3 regions of the Pseudarthrobacter sp. SL88 genome follow, and region 3 is predicted to be linked to each of the others. Evidence: riboswitches for the same ligand, from Rfam matches in the RefSeq annotation. Region 3 holds a riboswitch; each other region holds the start of a gene.
The links. A riboswitch is a leader RNA that binds a small molecule or an ion and turns the genes downstream of it on or off. The one in region 3 is predicted to bind thiamine pyrophosphate.
Positions count from the first base shown of each region.

Region 1: linked by a shared signal. The riboswitch ahead of thiO (glycine oxidase ThiO) and the one ahead of thiD (bifunctional hydroxymethylpyrimidine kinase/phosphomethylpyrimidine kinase) in region 3 are both predicted to bind thiamine pyrophosphate.
Region 2: linked by a shared signal. The riboswitch ahead of OVA06_RS00310 (ECF transporter S component) and the one ahead of thiD (bifunctional hydroxymethylpyrimidine kinase/phosphomethylpyrimidine kinase) in region 3 are both predicted to bind thiamine pyrophosphate.

Region 1 covers NZ_JAPPRD010000001.1:1,212,793-1,220,468, forward strand. The annotation lists gene OVA06_RS05620 (DEAD/DEAH box helicase) at 1-1,066, opposite strand, end outside; gene OVA06_RS05625 (RNB domain-containing ribonuclease) at 1,365-2,891, opposite strand; gene thiE (thiamine phosphate synthase) at 2,943-3,665, opposite strand; TPP riboswitch at 3,693-3,811, shown strand; gene thiO (glycine oxidase ThiO) at 3,805-5,151, shown strand; gene thiS (sulfur carrier protein ThiS) at 5,148-5,384, shown strand; gene OVA06_RS05645 (thiazole synthase) at 5,389-6,201, shown strand; gene OVA06_RS05650 (hypothetical protein) at 6,317-6,619, opposite strand; gene OVA06_RS05655 (DUF3107 domain-containing protein) at 6,657-6,881, opposite strand; gene OVA06_RS05660 (TetR/AcrR family transcriptional regulator) at 6,930-7,595, opposite strand.
Region 2 covers NZ_JAPPRD010000001.1:72,894-80,569, reverse strand. The annotation lists gene OVA06_RS00325 (hypothetical protein) at 1-740, shown strand, start outside; gene OVA06_RS00320 (energy-coupling factor transporter transmembrane component T family protein) at 745-1,545, opposite strand; gene OVA06_RS00315 (ABC transporter ATP-binding protein) at 1,542-3,095, opposite strand; gene OVA06_RS00310 (ECF transporter S component) at 3,095-3,718, opposite strand; TPP riboswitch at 3,786-3,923, opposite strand; gene OVA06_RS00305 (heme-degrading domain-containing protein) at 4,020-4,556, shown strand; gene OVA06_RS00300 (hypothetical protein) at 4,655-6,835, shown strand; gene OVA06_RS00295 (DUF4235 domain-containing protein) at 6,894-7,157, shown strand; gene mnhG (monovalent cation/H(+) antiporter subunit G) at 7,190-7,603, opposite strand; gene OVA06_RS00285 (monovalent cation/H+ antiporter complex subunit F) at 7,605-7,676, opposite strand, start outside.
Region 3 covers NZ_JAPPRD010000001.1:1,616,527-1,624,202, reverse strand. The annotation lists gene rpmA (50S ribosomal protein L27) at 114-377, opposite strand; gene rplU (50S ribosomal protein L21) at 438-746, opposite strand; gene thiD (bifunctional hydroxymethylpyrimidine kinase/phosphomethylpyrimidine kinase) at 1,081-2,610, opposite strand; TPP riboswitch at 2,620-2,718, opposite strand; gene OVA06_RS07460 (Rne/Rng family ribonuclease) at 2,862-6,296, opposite strand; gene OVA06_RS07455 (vitamin K epoxide reductase family protein) at 6,736-7,407, shown strand; gene ndk (nucleoside-diphosphate kinase) at 7,507-7,676, opposite strand, start outside.

The sequences.
Region 1 (7,676 bases), 400 kb from region 3:
CATCAACGTCGATGCCACGGGCGGCAACGTCCGTTGCCACCAGGACGTCCACCTTGTTGTTGCGGAACGCGCGCAGGGCCTGCTCGCGGGCACCCTGGCCCAGGTCGCCGTGGATTGCTGCGGCCGCAAAGCCGCGGTCCACCAGCTCCTCTGCCACCTTGGCCGCGGTGCGCTTCGTCTTGGTGAAGATGATGGTCCGGCCGCGGCCGCGGGCCTGCAGGATGCGGGCAACCACTTCGGTCTTGTCCATGGCGTGGGCGCGGTAGATCAACTGGCGGATGTCCCGCTTGGTCAGCCCCTCGTCATCGGGATCTGCGGCGCGGATGTGGGTTGGCTGGGTCATGTAGCGTCGCGCCATGGCGATGACCGGGCCGGGCATGGTGGCCGAGAACAGCAGCGTCTGGCGGACAGCGGGCGTGCCGGCGATGAGGGTTTCGACGTCCGGCAGGAAGCCAAGGTCCAGCATTTCGTCAGCTTCGTCCAGGATCACGATGCGGACGTTCTTCAGGCTCAGGTGCTTCTGCTTGTAAAGGTCGATCAGGCGGCCGGGGGTGCCCACCACAATCTCGACACCCTTCTGCAGGGCATCCACCTGGGGCTCGTAGGCACGGCCGCCGTAGATGGTGGCGATGCGCGCGTTGCGTTTGCGGGAAGCGGTCTCGAGGTCGCTGGCCACCTGCACGGCGAGCTCGCGCGTGGGCACGATCACCAGGGCCTGCGGGGCGCCGGGGACGGGCAGCTTGTCGAAGCCTGCGTCATCGCGGCCCACCACACGCTGGAGCGCGGGAATACCGAAGCCCAGGGTTTTGCCGGTGCCGGTCTTGGCCTGGCCGATGATGTCGTGGCCGGACAGTGCCACCGGCAGGGTCATGGCCTGGATGGGGAAGGGGTGGGTGATCCCGGCGTCGGCCAGGGACTCCACGATGTCGGCGCGGACGTTGTAGTCGGCGAACGACTTTTCTTCGATTTCGTGCGGCTTTTCGTCCGAAATAATGGTTTCTTCGGGCTCGATGGTCTCGGTGCCGGACTCATCGGTCAGAAGCTGGTGCGTGTGCAATTCACTCACAGGGAGTTTCCTTATTCATTTGGGCGAGGGCGCTGCCTGCTCAACGGGCCGGCCTGGGCCGTTCCGGAGCACGCTCGAAGCGCGCAAGCAATTCCAGTGGAAGCCGATCGCGGGCTATCTAAATGCTGGCACTGGTGACCAGCGGGTCAATCTCAAGATCGCGTAGGGGCGGGCTTGTTGGTTTCAAATCAAGGAAATCAACGACCGGGCATCCGTTTCTACCCCTTCAGTCTAGCTGCATCAGCCCGGAAACCCTGTTTCCGCGCCGTGGGGAACGCCGGGACCGGATGGTCCGGGCTCACTGAACCAGTTCGAAGTGCACTTCCCGGGTAGCGATATCCGACGACACCAGGCGGACCCGGACCTTGGTGCCGGACTCCAGCTCACCGGCGCAGCGGGCCGTCACGGCAGGGTCGGCGATCTGGATGATCCCTGAGGACCCGTTTCCGTTGCCGTTCCCGTTTTTGCCGTTCCCGTTTTTGCCGTTTCCGTTTTTACCGTTCCCGTTGTTGCCGTTGCCGTTCTCTTTCTGCGGCTTCGATCCTGAAATCACAATCGCATCGAACTCCTGGCCGATGTGGTTGACCAGCAGGGCAGCCTCCACCGTATCCAGGGCCATGCGCTCCATCCGGGATGCCAGCTGGTCCGAGCCCGCCATAATCTCTGGGAGGGACGGAAGCGCATCCCGCACCCAGCCGGGGACGGTACCTCCGTTGCTCAGCGCCTCGCAGGTCACCAGCACAAAGCGGTCCACCAGGCGTCGCAGCGGCGCAGTGGTGTGGGCATAGGCATCGCCGATGGCCGCCTGGATCGGGGCAGCCGGAACGTTGCCGTCAAAGGCGGTGTATCCGGCGCCGCGGAAGAGCATGCCGGCCGAGTGCATGATGGCCAGCTGTCGGGGGTCCGTCGGGTCAAGGGTCCGCAGGTATTCGCCGTATCCCACCTCGCCGTCCCAGGCTTTGCCCAGCGCCTCCGTCTGCAGCCGGAAGTGGCGCAGGGAGCGCTCGTCCGGTGGCGGCATGGTGCGCAGGATCCCCACCTTGGCGTCGAGCATGATCTTGGCGGCGGCCATCCCCGTCATCAGGGAAATCTGGGCGTTCCAGTCCTCCACGGGCAGCTGGGGTGCAGCAGCAATGCGGTAGCCGCCATCGGGCAGTTGGACGATCTCCTGGTCCGGCATGTTCAGGCTGGCACCGTTCCGGGCGCGTTCCAGGCGGACACGCTTGAGCCCCACTTCCTTCAGCAGGACAAGCAGGGGAGAGGCAGTACCGGCGTCCAGGTCAGCTTGTGCACCCTTGTAGCTGAGTTTCGCGCGGCTTCGAACACGGGCCCGGCGGACACCGACGGACGTGACCTCGGCATTGCCGTCGAGCCGGAAATCCCAGACGAAAGCCGAGCAGTCCTGTTCCGGCAGGAGGCTGCCGGCGCCCTCGCTGATGACTTCCGGGTGCAGCGGAATGCGCCCGTCCGGGGCGTAGAAGGTCTGGCCCCGGCGCCGGGTTTCGGCATCCAGGGGTCCGCCGGGCGCCACGAACGCGGGGACATCGGCGATGGCGTACAGGACGTGGTACCCGCCGTCGCCGTCCGTTTCGATGAAGAGGGCCTGGTCCAGGTCCGTGGACGACGCGGGATCGATGGTGACGAACTCCACCGCGGTCAGGTCGTACTCCGGCAGGCGCAGCGCGGCCACCGCGGCCTCGGCGTCCTTGACCGCGTCACCCGGGTATGGGCCCGGAAGTTCCAGCTCCGTCCGCAGCGCGGCCAAGGCCTCTTCCAGGGCATTGGTGCGCTCATGGACGTTGGGAGCCAGCCGATGATGTGACACGAAAATCAGCCTAACCCCAAGTCATCCGATTACGCAGGGAATCGGTCAGCTTCAGGACGCCGCGGCGTCCAGGGCGGAACGAAGCGAGGCAGCGGCGGCAGCAGGATCGGCAGCATCGGTGATGGCGCGGACCACCACGATCCTTGTGGCCCCGGCCGCGACCACCTGGTCCACGTTGGAGTGGTCGATGCCGCCGATGGCGAACCACGGCACATCACTGGGGGCCTTCGCGGCCGCATGCTTCACCAGGTCCAGGCCGACGGCGGCCCGGCCGGGTTTGGTGGGGGTGGCCCAGAGCGGGCCCACGCAGAAGTAGTCGAGGCCGGCAGGTCCTGCGGCGTCGGCCAGGGCGGCATCCACCTGTTCCGGCGTGTGGCTGGACAGGCCGATGGCGGCGTTGCCGTTGAGCAGCGTCCTCGCGGCTGCTACCGGAAGGTCCTTCTGGCCCACGTGGAAGACCGGGGCACCGGAAAGGACCGCAATGTCCGCCCGGTCGTTGACGGCCCACAGCCGCCCGTGCCGCTGGGCCGACTCCTTGAGGACCGCCAGCAGGTCCAGCTCCTCGGCCGCCTCGATGGACTTGTCCCGCAGCTGGATAATGTCCACGCCGCCTTCGAACGCCGCGTCCACGAACCCGGCGAAGTCGCCCCGGCCGCGGCGCGCATCCGTGCAGAGGTACAGGCGTGCGGCTTTCAGTGCGCCGTTACCGGCCGCAGTGGTGAAGGCATCGGTGCCGGGCGCCGCGGCGGGGGCAGGGGAGTGGGACACATTCATGGCTGCAAGCCTAGTTCCTCTACACTTGCCTCGTACTGCGGGAGCCCGTGGCAGCTGTCACAAAGCGCCGGGCTGAGAGGGCGTCAGAGCCGACCGCTTGACCTGATCCGGTTAATACCGGCGTAGGGAAGGAGACACCATGGGCATCCCCGAAAGCCCTCCGGACACCATCGCAAGCTCCTCCGTCGTTCCAACAATTTCTGCCGACGTAGCAGTGATCGGCGGAGGCGTCATTGGCCACGGCATAGCCTGGGAGGCCAGGCGCTCAGGCCGGTCAGTGGTGCTGATAGACGATGCACCGGGCTCCGGAGCCAGCTGGGCGGCGGCAGGCATGCTGGCCCCCGTCAGCGAGCTGCATTACCAGGAGGAAGAGCTCCTGGGCCTCATGCTGGATGCATCGGAGCGCTGGCCGCAGTTCGCCGCGGACCTTTCCCGCGTGTCAGGCCGCGGTTCCGGATACCTGGCGACGCCCACGCTCGCCGTTGGCGCCGACGCCGGCGACCGGCAGGCACTGATGGACCTGCGCGGCGTGCAGCAGGCCAACGGACTCGCCGTGGAACCCTTGACGGTCCGCGAGGCCCGGCGCCGGGAACCGCTGCTCAGCCCCGCCATCGCCTGCGCACTGGACACTCCTGCGGACCACCAGGTGGATCCCCGGCGACTCGTAGGGTGCTTCCGGGCCGCCCTGGCCAGCCACCTCCCGGCAAGCAGCGGCGTTGCCGGGACTGCGGTTGCCGGCGCGCTGGATGGATTCGCGGTGGCGGACAGGGCTGTGGCGCTTGAATGGGCAGATGGCGCCGTGGCCGGTGTCCGGCTTGCCGGAGGCGGACTGGTGCTCGCCGGCGAAACGGTGGTGGCCAACGGCATGGCGGCGGCATCCCTCGAGAACCTGCCGGCGGGACTCCGGTTACCGTTGCGTCCCGTGCACGGCGACATCCTGCGGCTGGCGGTCCCCCAGCACCTTCAGCCCTTGCTGACGTCCACAGTCCGCGGACTGGTGCGCGGTGTCCCCGTCTACCTGGTTCCACGCGAGGACGGAACCGTGGTCATAGGCGCCACCCAGCGGGAGGATGCTCCGGCGGGAGCCGGCACTGCGTCCGGAGCTGTGCCGCCGAGTACCGGGTCCAGCGCGGTGTCCGCTGGCGGCGTGTACCAGCTGCTTCGCGACGCCCAGGTGCTGGTGCCCGCGGTCGCAGAGTTGGAGTTGCTCGAATGCACCGCGCGGGCCCGCCCGGCCACCCCGGACAATGCCCCGCTACTGGGCAGGGTGCCCGCGGATGGGGGAGACGCCAGCGCAGCCCATATTCCCGGACTGATCGTGGCCACAGGATTCTTCCGCCACGGCGTTCTCCTCACGCCGGCCGCGGCCGCCATCTGCCGCGACCTGATGGAGGGAAAGGCAGACCCCCGGTGGCAGCCGTTCCGTCCGGACCGCTTTTCCGGCCGGATCCCGGCCCCCAGCTTCAACATCAAGGAGACAGCATGAACATCACCCTGAACGGGGCACCACGCACCGTGGCGGACGGGGCGTCCATCACGGCATTGGTGAGCGAAGTAACCGGACGCGCGCTTGCGGCCGACGGCCAGGCAACCGACGGGCAAAGGCTGGGCGTGGCCGTGGCGCACAATTCCGAAGTGGTGCCCCGCAGCCAATGGCACGGCACCGCGCTCGCGGACGGCGACGACGTCGAACTCGTCACCGCAGTACAGGGAGGCTGACACGATGACCGAATCGACCACCCTTACCCCAGCGGCACCCAGCAGGCCTGACTCCCTCGTTATTGACGGCGTCGCCCTGGAGTCGAGGCTCATCATGGGGACGGGGGGCGCGCCAAGCCTGGACGGCCTGGGCGCAGCTCTGGTGGCCTCCGGAACGTCCCTCACCACGGTGGCCATGCGGCGCTACTCACCCGCAGAATCGGGCTCCCTGTTCCAACTGCTGGTGGACCACGGGATCCGGGTCCTGCCCAACACAGCAGGCTGTTTTACTGCGCGGGACGCCGTCCTGACCGCCGAACTGGCCCGGGAAGCGCTGGAAACCGACTGGGTGAAGCTGGAGGTCATCGCCGACGAGCACACGCTCCTGCCGGACGCCGTTGAGTTGGTGGACGCCACCGAACAGCTGGTCAACCGCGGCTTTAAAGTCTTTGCCTACACCAATGACGACCCCGTCCTGGCCCTCCGGCTGGAAAACCTGGGCGCCACCGCAGTGATGCCGCTGGGATCTCCGATCGGGACCGGACTCGGGATCCTCAACCCGCACAACATCGAACTCATCGTGTCCCGTGCCAACGTGCCCGTGGTCCTGGACGCCGGGATCGGCACGGCATCTGACGCGGCGCTGGCCATGGAACTTGGGTGCGACGCCGTCCTGCTGGCCACTGCGGTGACCCGTGCCCAGAACCCGGCCCGGATGGGTGAGGCATTCAAGCACGCCGTTATCGCCGGCCGGCTGGCGAAGGAGGCCGGGCGGATTCCCCGCCGCGAGCACGCGCTGGCGTCGTCCGCCATGGAGGGCCGGGCCGAGTTCCTTTAGCCAGTGATGCTTCAGGGACTGTGACGCTTTAGGACTGAACCGCCTGGGGGATTGCCCCGATTAAACGGCTGTGGCCGCCACCGTTGAAGGTGGCGGCCACAGCCGGTTCCGGTGACTAACGCCTCAGGATGGCGGTCAGCCGATGGGTATCGTTCCTTGCGCGGGTGCGGCCCAGGACAAGCACCGTCCCGGCGGATGCCGCCGCGCCCAGCACAATGGGCAGCACCCAGGGAATCCACGTCCGTCCGGGAAGGTAACCGAATCCGGCCGCCATCAGGATGATCCAGCTCAGTGCAGCCACCCCGACGGCCACGCCGGCCGGAAGGCCGGCGCCATACTTGGCATGACGTTTGTCATTGGCCCAGACAATGAAGCCGGCCGCGACGGTGGCCAGCACAACAATGATCAGGGAAAGCATGGGTCTCCTCAGGGAAGCAGGGCAGTTCCGGCCGGTGCTAGAACTGGCCGAAACCTACGCGCCGGACTTCTTCCGCGCCGATTTCCACGTACCCCAGGGCGTTGCCGGGAACAATGATCAGGCGCCCCTTGTCATCGGTGAGGCGCAGTTCGCCGCCGCCCTTGATGGCTTCCCCCACAACCTGGGCCACGGTCTCCGCATCCTGGTTTGATTCCAGGACGATCTCGCGGCCAACGTTCTGCACGCCGATCTTAATTTCCACAGGGGCCTCCCAGCCGGTCAGGTTCTTTGGTGATGGTCTATTTGTAGTCTAGGACTCTTTGGGGAAGCGAGAGATTCCGCGCCAAGCTAAACGGTAGATGAGGTCGCTGGCCACATCGAGATCCAGGTTGCCGTCCGTTTCCAGCCAGTACCGGGCGCTGACCTGCGCCATCCCCGCAAGGCCGCGGCCCAGCAGTTCCGCTTCGAGGTGGGGCAGCTTGGTGTCCCCGGCGATCACCCGCGCAATGGCATCGGCAAAGGTCCGGTTGAAAGTCTCGAGGCGCGAACTGACGTCGGGGTCGTTGACGAGGTCGGACTCGAAGACGAGGCGGTGGGCCTGGTCATCGCTGGCGATGAACCGGAAGTAGGCCCGCATGACAGCCTGGACGCGTTCCTTATTGTCCGTGGTGGAGTTCAGCGCCCCCAGCATCAGGTCGGTCAGGGATGCCAGGTGGCTGTCCAGGAGGGCCAGGTACAGCTCGCGTTTGGACGGGAAGTGCTGGTACAGGACCGGCTTGCTGACATGGGCGGTCTCGGCGATCTCATCCATGGCGGCCCCGTGGTAGCCGTTGGCCACGAAGACTTCCTGCGCTGCGGAAAGAAGCTGTGCCCGCCGTTCATCGCGGGGGAGCCGGGCCGACCGTTGTCCTGCGGGTCGCGAGGAAGTTTGCGGTTCGGCTGCCGGCGGGCGGTCAGCCCGTGCTTCATGGACCACAGTTGTCCTTCTTTCCATTGCAGTTACCCCTACTTTACTGCGGGGTAATATGACCCGGCGGTACCCCGGGGCATACATTGA
Region 2 (7,676 bases), 1.5 Mb from region 3:
CGGCAGTGCCGCAAGGTGGAAGCGGGAGCCAGTCCCTCCTCGGCAACGACGTTTCGTGGCCGCAGTGCGGCGCCGAGCTGCCGCGAGACCAGGCGTTCGCCATCGTGGGCGTCAATAACGGTTTGGCCAACAACACCAATCCGTGCCTGCAGGAACAGCTCGAATGGGCCGAATCGTCATCCGGGGCAGTCGACTCGCAGCCCAAGGCGCAGCTCTACATCAATACTGCCAATCCCGGACGGGCCGGTTCCTGGTGGCCGGTCAGCGACGAATACCCCACCGGCTCGAAGGTGCACAACCCGTACGGTTCCTGCAAGGCCGGGGACTACGGCACGGCCTGCGCTTACATGTACGGCTACGCCAAGGCCTTTGACGCAGCCTACGTCCGTGGAGTGACCGACCCCGCGGACTACGTCTGGTGGCTGGATGTGGAAACCGAAAACACCTGGTCCAGCAGCAAGGACGCCAACCGCACCGTCCTGGAAGGCATGACGGATTTCTTCCACAGCATCGACGCAGCTGGTGTGGGTATCTACTCCACCGGCCAGCAGTGGCACAGGATCGTGGGGAACGTCAGCAGTTCCAGCAACCTCTACCCCTTGCCCAGCTGGCTGGCGGGATCCCGCAATGCAGCTTCAGCAGCCACCGCGTGTTCAAAGTCCCCGCTGACGGGCGGCGGGAAAGTGGTGCTGACGCAGTTCATCCACTCCGGGCTGGATTACAACCACGCCTGCAGCTAGCAGGTCAGTTCCCGGCCCACACCATGTTCCAGGTACCGGCTGACACTGCCGCCGTGACGGCCAGGCCGGCCATTGCCAGGCCGCCCGCCAGGACCCAGGCATCCAACAGCGTGTAGGTGGATTCACGGGCCCACGTTCGTGGCCCGCCGCCGAACCCGCGCGCTTCCATGGTGACCGCAAGCCGTGACGCACGCCTGATCGCCTGGACCAGCAGCCCGAAGCTCTGCCCCAGGGTGGCCTTCAGCCGCTGCAAAACGCTGCCGCGGGAGCCAACCCCCCGGGCCCGCCGCGCCATTCCGATGGTCTGCCATTCCTCGGCCATCAGCCCCACGAGGCGCATCGCGGCCAGGGTGCCCAGGACAAACCGGTGCGGCAGCCGGGCCTTCTGCGCCAGCGCATCAGCGAGGTCGGTGGGGTCCGTGCAGCTCACCAGGAGTATTGCGGGCAACGCGATGGCCAGGCCGCGCAGCAGGAAGCCCACGCCAGTCTCCAGCGAGCCTTCGCTCATGGTCCAGATGCCGGCGTCGATCAGTGTCCGGCCGCTGTCCGGCGCCAGGATGGAGGTGCTCCACCCGCCCACGGCGGCTGCGAGGATCAGCGGCCAGCCGCGCTGCCACAGCAGCGCCAGCGTGAGCCCGGCGAGCGGAAACAGCAGCAGTTCGAAGAACAGTGCCACGGACGCGGACACCCAGTCGATGGACAGTGCCAGGACCACGGTGATGAGCACGACGGCGGCCAGCTTGCTCAGCGGGTTGGCGCCGGCCAGGAGCGCAGCGTTTCCGCGAAGGTTCAGTTCCTGCCTCATGTCGCCACCGCTTCCGCCGCTGCAAGTTTGAGTTCCGTGCCGCCGAGGGCCGCGGTGAACTCGGCGTCATGGGTCACGGACACCACTGCCGTTCCGGCGTCCAGGAGTTCAGAGAGGAACGATGCCAGCTCGGCCCAGGTATTGGCATCCTGGCCGAACGTGGGCTCGTCCAGGACCAGTACCTGCGGGCTTGCCGCAAGGACCGTGGCCACGGAAAGCCGCCGCTTCTCGCCGCCGGACAGGGTGTAGGGGTTGGCGTCCACCAGGTGGGTGAGCCGCAGCCGTTCCAGCAGCTCATCAACCCTGTCTTCACCGTGCCCCAGGTGCCTGGGACCGAAGAGCAGTTCGTCCAGGACCTTGCCGGTGACGAACTGGTGCTCCGGTTCCTGGAAGACCGTGCCGATCCGCTCAATCAGCTGTTCCGCTTTCCACTGGTACGGAGTGATTCCGGCGCCGCGGCTGAGGTCCGTCGTCGCGGATACCGTCCCGTTGACCGGTTCGAGGAGTCCGGCAAGGGTCAGCGCGAAGGTTGATTTCCCTGCGCCGTTGGGTCCGGTGACAGCGAGCGCCTGCCCGGCGCGGACCTGGGCAATAATGCCTTCCTGCACCGGCACCGGCGGGACTTTCCGAAGGCCCATTCGGCGCGGGCGTTGCCGGGAGACGCCCAGGTTTTCGGCGGCCAGGAGGAGTCCTCCGGCCCCGGGTGCCTGTTCCGCCGCCCGCCCGCGGGTGGACGGAACATACCCGGGAACCCACACGCCGGCGGCCATCAGCATGGTCCGCGCTTCGGCCAGCACACGGTCCGGCGGGCCGTCAAGGAGCACCGCGGGGTTGGCGCCACTACCGGGCTGCAGCACAACGATCCTGTCCACGAGGTCCTTCCACACGGACACCCGGTGCTCCACCACCACCAGCGTGGCGCCGGTCTTGTCCAGGCAGCGGGCCACGGCGTCCCGGACTTCGAGCACGCCGGCCGGGTCCAGGTTGGCGGTGGGTTCATCCAGCAGGATCAGCCCGGGGCGCATCGCGAGGATGCCGGCAAGCGCCAGGCGCTGTTTCTGCCCGCCGGACAGAGCCGACGTCGGGTGGTCCAGCGGCAGGTGGGACAGGCCGACGTCGGCCAGCGCCTCATGCACGCGCGGCCAGATGGCGTCGCGGGGCACGGCAAGGTTTTCGGCGCCGAAGGCGACGTCGTCGCCTACCCGGGAAAGGACCACCTGGGTCTCGGGGTCCTGCTGCATGAGGCCCGCGCGGCCCCGCTGGCCGCGGGGCGGGCCGCCGTCGACCAGCAACGAACCGGTCTCGTCGGACTCACCTGCCTCGCCGTCGTCGTCCTCATCGCCCAGCACCCCGGCGAGCGCATGGAGGAGCGTCGATTTTCCTGCCCCGGACGGGCCAAGCAGGAGTACGCGCTCACCCGGGCTGATGTCGAGGTCGAGGGCGTGGACGGCCGGTGTGGTGCGGCCCGCGTGCCGCCAGCCCCAGCCGCGGGCGGTGACCGTCGCTGGCCGCACCGTTCGGGGCGCGGCGGCGTGGGAAGGTGCCGGCATCAGGAGAAAACGGGCTCCGTAGCGGCCTTCCGGGATGCAAAGGAGCTCAGCACGCCGGTCCGGGCAAGGCCGCGGGTGGCGATCCAGGCGAGCGCGCCGGCGATGATGGCCCCGGAAATAACCGTGAAGGCGATGTACGCGAGCTTGTCACCGCCCGGGTAGGCGATGTTCCAGCCCCACGGCGCGAAGGAATCGTTCAGGCCGCAGAAGAGGCCAGCCGCGGCACCGGCCAGGAGGGAGACCGGGAGGTTGAATTTCCGGTAGACGAAGATGGCGAAGATGATCTCGGCACCCAGGCCCTGGACGAACCCGGAGAACAGCACGGAGGCGCCGTACTGGGAGCCCATGAGCAACTCGCCGGTGGCGGCGACCGTCTCGCAGAACAGGGCAGCTCCGGGCTTGCGGATGATGAGCATGCCCAGGACCGCCGGGATCATCCAGCCGCCGGCCAACAGGCCGGTGAGGGGCGGGTAGGCCGCGTTCATCGGCGCGGAAATCGTGGCGGTTCCCTGGGACCAGGCCCAGAAGATGACGCCGCCGGCGATGGCGATCAGGGCCGCCACCACAATGTCCACGACGCGCCAGGACCTGCTGGCGGGCTTTTTGATTGCTGAAGTAGTCATGTGATCCTCCTGGAAAACAGGAGGGGAAAGTGGACGCGGGTGCCGGCTGCTGCCGCCATTCTCCGCGCACTTCGAGAACTCGACTCCCTTGCGCCGGTACTAACCGGATCAGGTTCGAGGGTCTGCGGCTGTCCGCACTCTCAGCGCCCGCCTGCGTTTCCCGGCTGATGCCGGGGCCGACGGCGGCGCTCCCCTGTCGTTAATGTGTTGTTGATGATGCTGTGGATGTGTTGCGTTTGAATTTTTCGCGCCCTTCCGGGCGTGCTCAAGTTTACACCTGGAGGGCGGTAGATTGTGGGCCATGACTGCCAACCCGCCAGATGTGACTGCCTACGATCCCGACTCCACCGACGCCCAGCCGGAGGGCTCGCTCCAGGCCCTGATCAGCCGGATTGAGGCGGAGATCCGGGAATTGCAGTTCCCCGGCTTTTCGCCCGATGACGCCCTTAACCTTGGCCTGCTCCTGGTGGAACTCGGCAAGGAGCGGAATCTTCCCATCGCCATCGACATCACCAAGGGCGAGCAGGTCCTCTTCCACGTTGCGCTCCCCGGAGCCACCCCGGACAACGAACACTGGGTCCGCGCGAAGCAGCGTACGGCCGCCCGCTACGAGGTGCCGTCCTTGCTGGTGGGCCTGCGCGGCAGGGCCCGTGGCGGCCGGATCGAGGACAATACGTGGTTCGACCAGTCCCGCTACGCCGCCCACGGCGGTGCATTCCCGGTCTACGTCGCGGGCGTAGGCGCGGTTGCCACGGTGACCGTGTCCGGACTCCCCCAGGTAGCGGACCACGACCTTGTGGTGGAAGCGATGCGCGGGGTGCTCGGGCAGGCTGGTTGACACTGCCCGGCGTTCTTACAAGGATTGGGCGGGAAAGCGTTTTCTGAGCTGCCTGCTGCCGGACCTGGCCCAGGCATGAGCCAAGGAGTGCGTGCAACGTGCACAGCCAGCAGACCGTGATCAACCGCGAAGCGCTGGTACGGCGCCACAACGTGGAACAGGACAGCCTCGATCCGCGGAGCCCCGCCTCGGTGGGCAACGGTGAGTTCTGCTTCACCATGGACCTGACCGGCATGCAGACCCTTCCCGGGGAATACCCGGTAGCTGCCCGCGACGACCTGCCGCCCGGCACCCTGCTGGGCACGCAGGCACAGTGGGGCTGGCACGCCATCCCGCCGGAACAGGAGTACACCCTTGCCGGTTCCACAGTCCCCTACGATTCACCGCGCGGCCCGGTCCCCTACGTGGACATGGTGGGCGCCATCGTGGATGGCCGCGAAACCCAGTCATCGCGGGCGGAAACCTGGCTCCGCGCCAACCCCCACCGGCTGGACCTGGGCCGGATCGGCTTGGCGCTCCCGGGCAGGGACGCCCCTGCGCTCACCGGGAACGACATCACCGGCGCGCACCAGGTCCTGGACCTCTGGACGGGCACAGCCACCAGCATCTTCACCCTGCACGGCAGTCCGGTCAATGTCACCACGGCCTGCCGCCCGGACAGGGACGAGCTGGGCTTCCGCATCCTCTCTCCCGCCCTCGCGGACGGCCTCGCCGTATCCCTGGCCTTCCCCTACGGTTCCGAAGCCTGGCATAACGCAGCCGACTGGAACAGCCCCGCCGCACACACCACCACCGTTGAGGAACGGCACGCCGGCGGCCCCAACCGGCGCTGGCTGATTTCGCGCCGCCTGGACAGTTCCGGATACCAGGTGGCCGTCAGCGGCGCGGGGCTGGAACTCGAACAGGCCGGCCCGCACGAAGTGCTCATCCGGGCCGCGGCGGGGCAGGACAGCCTCGATTTCAGCGTGCACTTCATCAGCGCGGGGCGGGGTGACTGTCTTCCCCGCGGCAGCGGCGGCATCGGCGGGCTTTCGGCGCCGGCATCGGGCCCGGCCCCGGAACTGGCATCGGCACCGGGGAGTGCCGCCATTGCCGCGTCCCGCACGGCGTGGCCGGAATTCTGGAAGTCAGGCGGCGCCGTCGACCTCTCCGGAACAGCCGATCCGCGGGCCGGCGAGATCGAACGCCGGGCGGTGCTCTCCCAGTACCTCACGGCCATCAACTGCTCCGGGTCGCTGCCGCCGCAGGAGACGGGGCTGGTCTGCAATTCGTGGCGCGGCCGCTTCCACCTCGAGATGCACTGGTGGCATGCCGCCCACTTCGCCATGTGGAACCGGACGGAGCTCCTGCTGCCCGCACTCCGCTGGTACGCGTCCGTCCTGGAACCTGCCCGGCAGACAGCCAAAGCCCAGGGGTTCGACGGCGTCCGCTGGCCCAAGCAGGTGGGTCCGGACGGGCGGGAAAGTCCCAGCCCCATCGGCACCTTCCTGGTCTGGCAGCAGCCGCACCCCATCCATCTGGCGGAACTGGCCTACCGGGCCGAACCATCACAGGAGCTCCTCGAGGAATTCGCCACGGTGGTCTTCGAAACGGCAGTATTCATGGCCGCATTCGCACACCCAACGGACCGGGGTTTTGAACTGGGCCCGCCCCTGGTGCCGGCGCAGGAGAGCTACGAGTCGGTGCGCGGGACGGTCACCAACCCCACGTTCGAACTTGCCTACTGGCAGTGGGCCCTCCGGGTGGCGAATGTGTGGCGGGAGCGGCTGGGCCTGGCTGCCGAGCGCACCTGGGCGGCGGTAGCGGACGGCATGGTCCCACCCAGGGTGGTGGACGGAGTGTACGCGGCGATCGACGTCGAGCCCTTCACCATCCGCACGGACCACCCCTCGATGCTGTGCGGCCTCGGGGTGCTGCCCCGGACAGACCTGGTGGACCCGGAAATAATGCGGGCCACGCTTGATGACGTACTGGCCGGCTGGGACTGGGACAGCACCTGGGGCTGGGACTACCCCGTGATGGCCATGACGGCCGCCCGGCTGGAAGACCCTGAGGCCGCCGTGGATGCGCTGTTGATGGACGCGGCGAAGAACCTGGTCCTGCCCAACGGGCACAACCGGCAGACGGAATCGCTCCCGCTGTACCTGCCCGGCAACGGCGGGCTGTTGGCCGCGGTGGCACTCATGGCCGCGGGGTGGGATGGCGGCCCGGCACGGCATGCTCCCGGCTTCCCGCCGGACTGGACAGTGGCATGGGAAGGGCTCCTCCCCGCGCCGTAGGAACTTAGCCAGTAGGGTGGGGTGCAGACCGTTTTACCGCCCGCAAGGAGTACTAGGAATGAACCTTCTCATCAAGCTGCTCGGCACCGGCGTAAGCCTGGGTGCAGGATTTGCCGGCACCAAGCTGGTCAACACCATCTGGGAAAAGACCACCGGCAACAAGCCGCCCACCGGCAAGGGCGAGGACGTCCCCACCAGCCTTCGCTCGGCCCTGACGTTCGCGCTGATCTCTGCGTTCGTCAGCACCATCATCCAGGTCCTGGCCAACCGCGGCACGCAGCGCGCCATCACCCGCTTCGCCAAGACACAGGACATCGTCTAAACACCCACGCTGTCCCCGCACGCCGGCTGGCTTCAGCGGGTTGAGCCGTCGTCCCCGCCGTCCTCACGGGCGGCCTGGGCGGCGGCTTTCTGCACCACCGCATCAAGTTCGTCCGAGGTCAGCAGTTCCCGGTGCAGGTGCTTGGTACGGTAGCCGGCGCGGCCCACCATGTGGGCGGACACGGGAACGGTCAGCAGTTGGAAGATCCAGGCAACCAGCAGGACCGGCCACACCCACCACGTGCGCATCTGCAGCCCGATGGAGGCCAGCAGCAGGAACAGTCCCAGCACCTGCGGCTTGGTGGCGGCGTGCATGCGGCTCAGAAGGTCCGGGAAGCGCAGCAGGCCGATGGCGGCGCCCAGGGACATGATGGCTCCCACCACCATGAACACGGCGGACACCACGTCGATCCAGCCATCCACGCTGGTCAGGTCCGGGGTTAACATGTCAGGGCTCACTGGGGTGCTCCCGCCGGTCGGCCACGAAGCGTGCAACGGTCACTGACCCGATGAAGCCGAT
Region 3 (7,676 bases):
GTAAATCTCCTCAGTGTCGTGTGGGCGCCCATGGACGCCCTATCGATTGTAATGCGCTTAAAAGAACAGTGGAGCGGGCCAACTGGCCCGCTCCACCGCTTCAGAACTGGTTGTTACTCTGCAGCTGCAGCAGCAACGATGTTGACGACGCGACGACCGCGGCGGGTACCGAATTCAACGGCGCCCGGGGTCAGTGCGAACAGGGTGTCGTCGCCGCCACGGCCAACGCCGGCGCCCGGGTGGAAGTGGGTGCCACGCTGGCGGACGATGATTTCGCCGGCGGAAACTACCTGGCCGCCGAAGCGCTTGACGCCGAGGTACTGTGCGTTGGAGTCACGACCGTTGCGAGTGGAGCTCGCGCCCTTTTTATGTGCCATCTGAAATGCCTGCCTTTAAATTCTGGGGAATCTGCTGAAAACCTGAACAGTAACCGGTGGTTACTTGATGCCAGTGATCTTGACCTTGGTCAGTTCCTGACGGTGACCCTGGCGCTTCTTGTAACCGGTCTTGTTCTTGAACTTCTGGATGACAATCTTAGGACCACGGAGGTCCTGGAGGATTTCAGCCGTAACGGTCACCTTGGCCAGGTCAGCAGCGGCAGTGGTGATCTTGTCACCATCAACCAGGAGCAGTGCGGGCAGCTCGATGGTGCTGCCAGCCCCACCGGCGACGCGGTTCAGGGTAACGAAGTCTCCAACGGAAACCTTCTCTTGGCGGCCGCCTGCGCGGACAATCGCGTACACCACTTGGGAACTCACTTCTCTCGACGTTTATAACTAAAATTGCGTGCGGCACCCGTTGCACTGTTTGGCTGGGTTCCCGCTGTGCCTCAACGCCGTGGATTCCCCGAAGGTCTCCATGAGTTATCCCGCAGGACTGCCTTGTGTTTTCCACGTTGGCATGTTCCCGGGGTCATAACCCAAGTGTTGGCGTAAGCACCGAAGATCCAGAATACGCTAATTCCGTCTCCGGCCGCAAATGAGGCTGGCTCCGGCGGGTCGGCTGTGATAGGAACCACAGACATCGTCCGCCACCGGGGCCGTGCCAGACCATAATACCGGCAGCACGGCCCGGGCGGGTTCAGGAGTGGAGCCGCGGCGCGTCGAAGAACTCCACTTCCAGCCGGCAGGACTGCCGGAATGCGGTGGCCATGGCGTGCCGTTCGTCAGCGGAGGCCTTGCGCGCCGCTTCGTCCACCACGGCGATGGCCCGCCGCGTTGCCTCCGCGAAATCTTCGTCGGCATACGTGCGGAGCCACTCGGCGTAGGGGTGGCCTGCCGGTTCCCCGTCCGCGAGGAACCTGGCATGGAGCGTCTTCCCGGCGTCCGCGTACAGCCAGAAACAGGGCAGGACAGCTGCTGCCAGGACTGCATAGCTGCCCGACGCCGAAGCGGCGGTCAGGTGGTCCACGTAGGCCTTGGTGACAGGCCCGAGTTCGGGGAGGACGGTGCGGGTGCTGAGCCAGGAACGGTGCAGTTCCGACTCCACTTCGAGGCATTGCTGGGCCGACGCCGCCCAGAACAGCTGCTCGGCCTCCGTGGGGGCCAGCGCGCTGGACCGGGCGAGGACTCGCGAATACCCGTTCAGGTAGATGGCATCCTGCGCAAGGTAATACGCGAACTCGCTTTCCGGCAGTGTCCCCGAGGCCAGGCCCTGGATGAAGTCCAAGGCGTAGATCGACTCAAGGTGTGCGTTGGCATCTTTCCGCAGCTGCGCCGTGAAGTCGCCTGGCCGAAGGGCTTGGCGGATGTGGTGGAAATGGTGGACGGGACCGTTGCCGGTTCCCACCTCCAGCGCCGCGGACGCGGCCAACGCCCCAGCAAGCCAGGGTTTCACTTCCCGAAGAGATGCTTCCCAGTTGCCTACCTGGGCCTGGACCGTGGCCATGGCGGAGGACAGGGAGCAGCCTGTGCCATGGCTGTTGCGTGTGGTCACCCGCTCCCCCGGGACTTCGACGACGTCCGCGGACAGCATGCCCGGCGGCCCAACCAGGGCGTCCGGGCAGCTGCTGCCCTGCAGGTGCCCGCCCTTGACCAGCACGGCGGCGCCGGTGGCACCAGCCAGCCGCCTGCCCTGATCCAGCGCCGCCTCCCAAGTGTCCGGTACGTCTTCTCCCAGCAGCATGGCCAGTTCGGCCAGGTTGGGGGTGACCAGGTGGGCCAGCGGCACCAGGTTCCGGAGCGCGGCTTCGGCGCTCTCCTGCAGCAGCCGGTCCCCGCTGGTGGCAACCATGACCGGGTCCAGGACCACGACGGCGGGGCGCACCTTCTCCAGCCAGGTGCGCACGGCAGCGATCACGTCGGCATCGCCCAGCATGCCGATCTTGACGGCGTCCACGTGGATGTCGTCGCTGATGGCCGCGAGCTGCTGCGCCAAAAAGGATGCCGGAGGAACATGGACGGCGGTCACTCCGCGGGTGTTCTGGGCTGTGAGGGCAGTGATGGCGGCCATGCCGTAGCCGCCGTGCGCTGCGATGCTCTTGAGGTCGGCCTGGATGCCGGCCCCGCCGGAGGGGTCCGAGCCCGCGATGGCTAGGACGCGGGGCACATCGCGTCCGGCAGCCGGCAGTTCGGTCGCGGAGGGATTCGGGAGCGGGGTGGCTGCAGGCATGGCAAGGTTCGTAGACAAAAGAGACATCCCTTCGCCGGTACTAACCGGACAGGTTCAACGGGTGTGGATCTCAGCCGGGCCTGGTGCGCGGCACCCCGTGTCGGTTCCCCAGCCTAGCCGTTGGACGGCAGTCAACCGAAAGGTGACTGCACCTGTGAAGTGTGCGGCTGAGGTCCACTCCCCGTTAACGGCAGATGCCCGGCCCCACCACAGGAGTGGAGGGGCCGGGCATCTGCAGTGCCTGGGTCCGGTCAGAGCTCGGAGGCAGGAACCCCTACGCCCAGGATGATGGGCGCATCGGCTTTGGCTGCCGGTTCTGCCGGCGCGGCAGGCTCGGGCGCCTTGGCGGCATGGGAGTGGCCTTCGCTGGCCGACGGGACGTTCTCATGGTGTTCCACGGTGGTCTCGTTGGCTGCGCCCTGGGCCCTGCTTGCACTGCGGTTACGCCGCGGACGGCGCTGCCGGGACAGGTCGGGGGCGGCAGCGGCGTTCAGCTCAAGTGCGGGGGCCGCAGCTGCGACGGGCTGCCGGGGTGCCGCAGCCTCCGCCGGTTCAGGGGTGACTGGCGCGGCCTGGACCGTGGCGGACTCCCGCGACTGGCTGCCAACAGGCGAAGCCGGCTGGCCCAGGTGGGCGAACGCTTCGGCCAGCCGGTCAAGCGACAGCGCAGGTGAGGGCTGCTGCTCGTCTGCGTGCTCAACGAACGGCAGCGCGACTTTCTCGCCGCCGAACGTCAGGACAGCTGCCGGGCGTACCGGCGTCCCGTCGTCGTGCCTCTCCGTTGTGCCCGCGTCCTGCTGGGCAGGGGTTTGACGGGCCGCCACCTCGTCATCGTGCAGGTGCGCAGCGTGGGCAGCTGCGGCAATGTTGGCCAAGGCCAGCCTGGTGGCTTCAGCCTTGGCGTGGCGTTCGGCCTCGTGCGGATCCGGCTGGACTGGGTGGGCTGCCACAGCCGCGGGTGCGGGTGCCGGCTCGGCCGGCTGGCCGCCACGTCCGCGGCGGCGCTTGCGTTCGCCGCGGGTACCTTCCTGGTTGCTGTCGGGGCGCTGTCCCTCATTGCGCTGGCCCTCGCTGCGGTTCCCATTAGGGCGGGCATCGGAGCGGATGTCAGAGCGGTGGACGTGCTGCTCGGCTGCCACGATGTTGGCGCGGCGGTGCTCCACGGGGTCGTCATGGGTGACGACGCCGCGGCCCGCGCAGGCTTCACACTGCTCGCCGAAGACTTCCAGGAGCCCGGTGCCCATGCGCTTGCGGGTCATCTGGACGAGTCCCAGCGAGGTGACTTCCGCCACCTGGTGCTTCGTCCGGTCGCGGCCGAGGCATTCCACCATGCGGCGCAGGACGAGGTCGCGGTTCGATTCCAGGACCATGTCGATGAAGTCGATCACGATGATGCCGCCGATGTCGCGCAGCCGCAGCTGGCGCACCACTTCCTCGGCCGCTTCGAGGTTGTTCTTCGTGACGGTTTCTTCGAGGTTGCCGCCGCTTCCGGTGAACTTGCCGGTGTTGACGTCCACCACTGTCATGGCTTCGGTCCGGTCGATCACCAGCGAGCCGCCGGAGGGCAGGAAGACCTTGCGTTCGAGGGCCTTGTGGATCTGTTCATCAATCCGCCAGGCAGCGAAGATGTCCTGGTCCTTGGTCCACTTTTCGAGGCGTCCCACCAGGTCCGGAGCCACATAGGTGACGTAGGCCTCGATGGTGTCCCAGGCTTCCTCACCGGAGACGATCAGCTTGGAGAAGTCCTCGTTGAAGACGTCACGGACCACCTTGATGGTGAGGTCGGGCTCGCCGTACAGCAGCTCCGGAGCCAGGACCTTGGTGGAGGAGGACTGGCTTTCGATGCCTTCCCACTGGGCGCGGAGCCTGTTGATGTCGTGGGTCAGCTCTTCCTCGGACGCCCCTTCGGCCGCCGTGCGCACAATGACGCCCGCCTGCTCCGGAAGGCGGTCCTTGAGGATGCGCTTGAGCCTGTTCCGCTCGACGTCGGGCAGCTTGCGGGAGATACCGGTCATGGAACCGCCGGGGACGTACACGAGGTACCGGCCCGGAAGGGAGATCTGGCTGGTCAGGCGGGCACCCTTGTGGCCCACGGGGTCCTTGGTCACCTGGACCAGGACGGTGTCGCCGGACTTCAGCGCGTTCTCGATGCGGCGCTGCTTGCCTTCGAGGTTGACGGCTTCCCAGTTCACTTCACCCGCGTACAGGACGGCGTTGCGGCCGCGTCCGATGTCGACGAAGGCGGCTTCCATGGAGGGCAGCACGTTCTGGACCTTGCCCAGGTAGACGTTGCCGATCAGCGAGTCCTGCTGGGTCTTGGAGACGAAGTGCTCGGCCAGAACGCCGTCCTCGAGGACGCCGATCTGGATTCTGTCGTCACGCTGGCGGACGATCATCTGCCGGTCCACGGATTCGCGGCGGGCCAGGAACTCCGCTTCGGTGATGACGGTGCGGCGGCGGCCCGTGTCCCGGGATTCGCGGCGGCGCTGTTTCTTGGCTTCCAGCCGGGTGGAACCCTTGACGCTGGTCACCCGGTTGTTGACGGGTGCCTCGCTGACGGCACGCGGTGCGCGCACGCGGGTAACGGTGTTGGGCGGATCGTCGTCGTTGCCGCCGGTCAGTTCGAGGTCCTGGTCACCGCGGCGGCGGCGGCGGCGACGGCGGGACGTCACGCCGTCCTCCGCCGCACCGGTTTCTTCCTCGTCCGATTCGTCAGCGGCGTCATCCGCCTCGGAGCCTTCGGTTCCGGCGTCCTCGCGGTCGTCCAGCCGGCTGCGACCGCGGCGGCCACGGCTGCGGCGCCGGCGGCGGCCGGATGCTTCCTCGGATTCGGTGTCCTCGGCGTCGTCTTCGTCCCCGCCCTGTTCCGCTGCGGCGGGCGTTGCGGGGCGGACGACGGTGCTCAGGTCCGGTGCCTGGAACAGCACGGAGGTGGGCGAGGCGGGCTCGAGGAACAAGGAGGCGAACGCGCCAGGTTCCTCGTCAGCTGCGGCGACTTGGGCCGGCGTCGCAGCGGATTCTCCTGCTGGCGCGGCAGCTGCCGTGCCGTGGGCCTGCGCGGCCTCTGCTGCAGTTTCCCCGGCGGCGGGTTCCTGTGCCGCGGGCTTGGCTGTCTCCTCTACGGCCGCTTCCCGGGCCTCGGCGCCCTGGTCCGCCGTTTCATTGTCCAGCGGGGCAGCGGTGACGGGCAGTTCCTGCGCAGGGGCCGGCGTTTCCGCGGGGGCCTGCGTTTCTGCAGGGTCCCCCGCAGGGGCAGCTTTCCTCGTGGCAACCCGACGGCGGCGGACCTGCTTGGTCCCGGCCGTTTCCACCGGCACTTCCACGGCCGCAGTCGCTTCTGCGGCCGTGGCAGCTTCGGCGGGAGCAGCGTCAGCTGCAGCAGCGGATTCCGCGGGGGCTGCATCGGTGGCGAAGGCCGGCAGCGGCTCCGCGGCGTCTGCCTTCTTCCTGGCCCGGGGCCGGCGGGCGTCAGCTTTGGCCGGGACTGCGTCGGCGTCCGCGTTTTCGGGCGTGGCCGCCGCGGGAGGGGCACCTTCCGCCGACACCTCAGGGGCGGGGGCTGCGGCTACGGCGTCATCGGCCTTCGGCGCTGCCTTGCGTCGGGTCCGGGGAGCCTTTTTGGGTTCGGCCGCGGCTTCCACAGCCGGTTCAACCTCATTAACGGAAAGCTCTGTTTCATTGTTCATCTGTGGCAACACTCCTGCCCCTGACGTACCGCCACATCCGGCACCCATTGGGGCACATATTGTCAAAACCCGCAGGCGCTGACAGAAGTCAAGTGGATGCTCCCAGGTTCGCACCGGCATTGGGGTGCGGCAGCCCGTAGGAGCCAGTGGAAAGTTCTGAAACCCGTTGTTCTACATGCCACAACCAGGTGCCGTCCAATGGAGATTGCGGGAGTGTCGGAAAAATCCGAAGCCTGCCCTGCTCGTCATTGGCGGTCTTGGGAACAAACCACCGGACCGGAGACCGAATGTGGTTCGGCTTCCAGCCACGTTCATTCTCTCACACGCGGGGTAAATCACGTGGGAAGGTGCCGGGGGCTTTCTGTTTCCTGGGCGTTCCGCCCAGCCGCCGGCGTTACAATCAGGCTCAGGAGCACCGGACGAAAAGGACGCCATACCAATGCCCAGCATCTCCCCCGCCAGCGGCACGCCAGCCCAGGAGCGGACCACCACCCCGGACAGCGCCCAGGCTGCAAATACGCCGATGATGGCCCGGAACCGGCCCTTCGGCTGGCTCCTGGTGATTGCCGGGGCTATCGGCTGGCTCGCTTCCGGAACCCTGGTCCTGGAAAAGCTCGCAGTTCTCCAGGACCCGAACCACACCACAGTGTGCGATGTGAACCCGTTCATCTCCTGCGGCGAAGTGATGAAGACCTGGCAGAGTTCACTCTTTGGCTTCCCCAACATGTTCATTGGGATCGTGGCGTTCGCCATCATCATCACCGTGGGCATGGCCCTGCTCTCCGGCGCAACCTTTGCCCGCTGGTACTGGATAGGGCTGCAGGCCGGCGTCACGCTCGGCTTCATCTTCGTGGTGTGGCTGTGGTCCCAGGCCCTGTATGACATCCACGTCCTGTGCCCGTTCTGCATGATCGTCTGGGCCGCGATGATCCCGCTGTTTGTCTGGACAACCATCCGCAACATCTCGGCCGGTGTCATTCCCGTGCCGTCGGGCGCCGCCCGCGTCGTGGCCGATTCCGGCTGGATCATCGTGGCGCTGATCTACGTGGGCGTCATTGCCAGCATCTTCTTCGCCTTCATCCAGGTGTTCGCCGGCACCTCAGGGTTCTAGCCGCCCAAACCACTCGAAGTAACAGGTAAGGCCAATGTTCGCGAAGAACATTGGCCTTACCTGTTGGTCCGCGCCGCCAGGGCGGCGCGGGGGCGGGTACTAGAACCAGATTTTGATCTCGCGCTCAGCGGAGTCGGTGGAGTCTGACCCGTGAACCAGGTTCTGCTGCACCTTCAGTCCCCAGTCGCGGCCGAAGTCGCCACGGATGGTGCCCGGAGCCGCGGTGGTGGGGTCGGTGGTGCCTGCCAGTGAACGGAAGCCTTCGATGA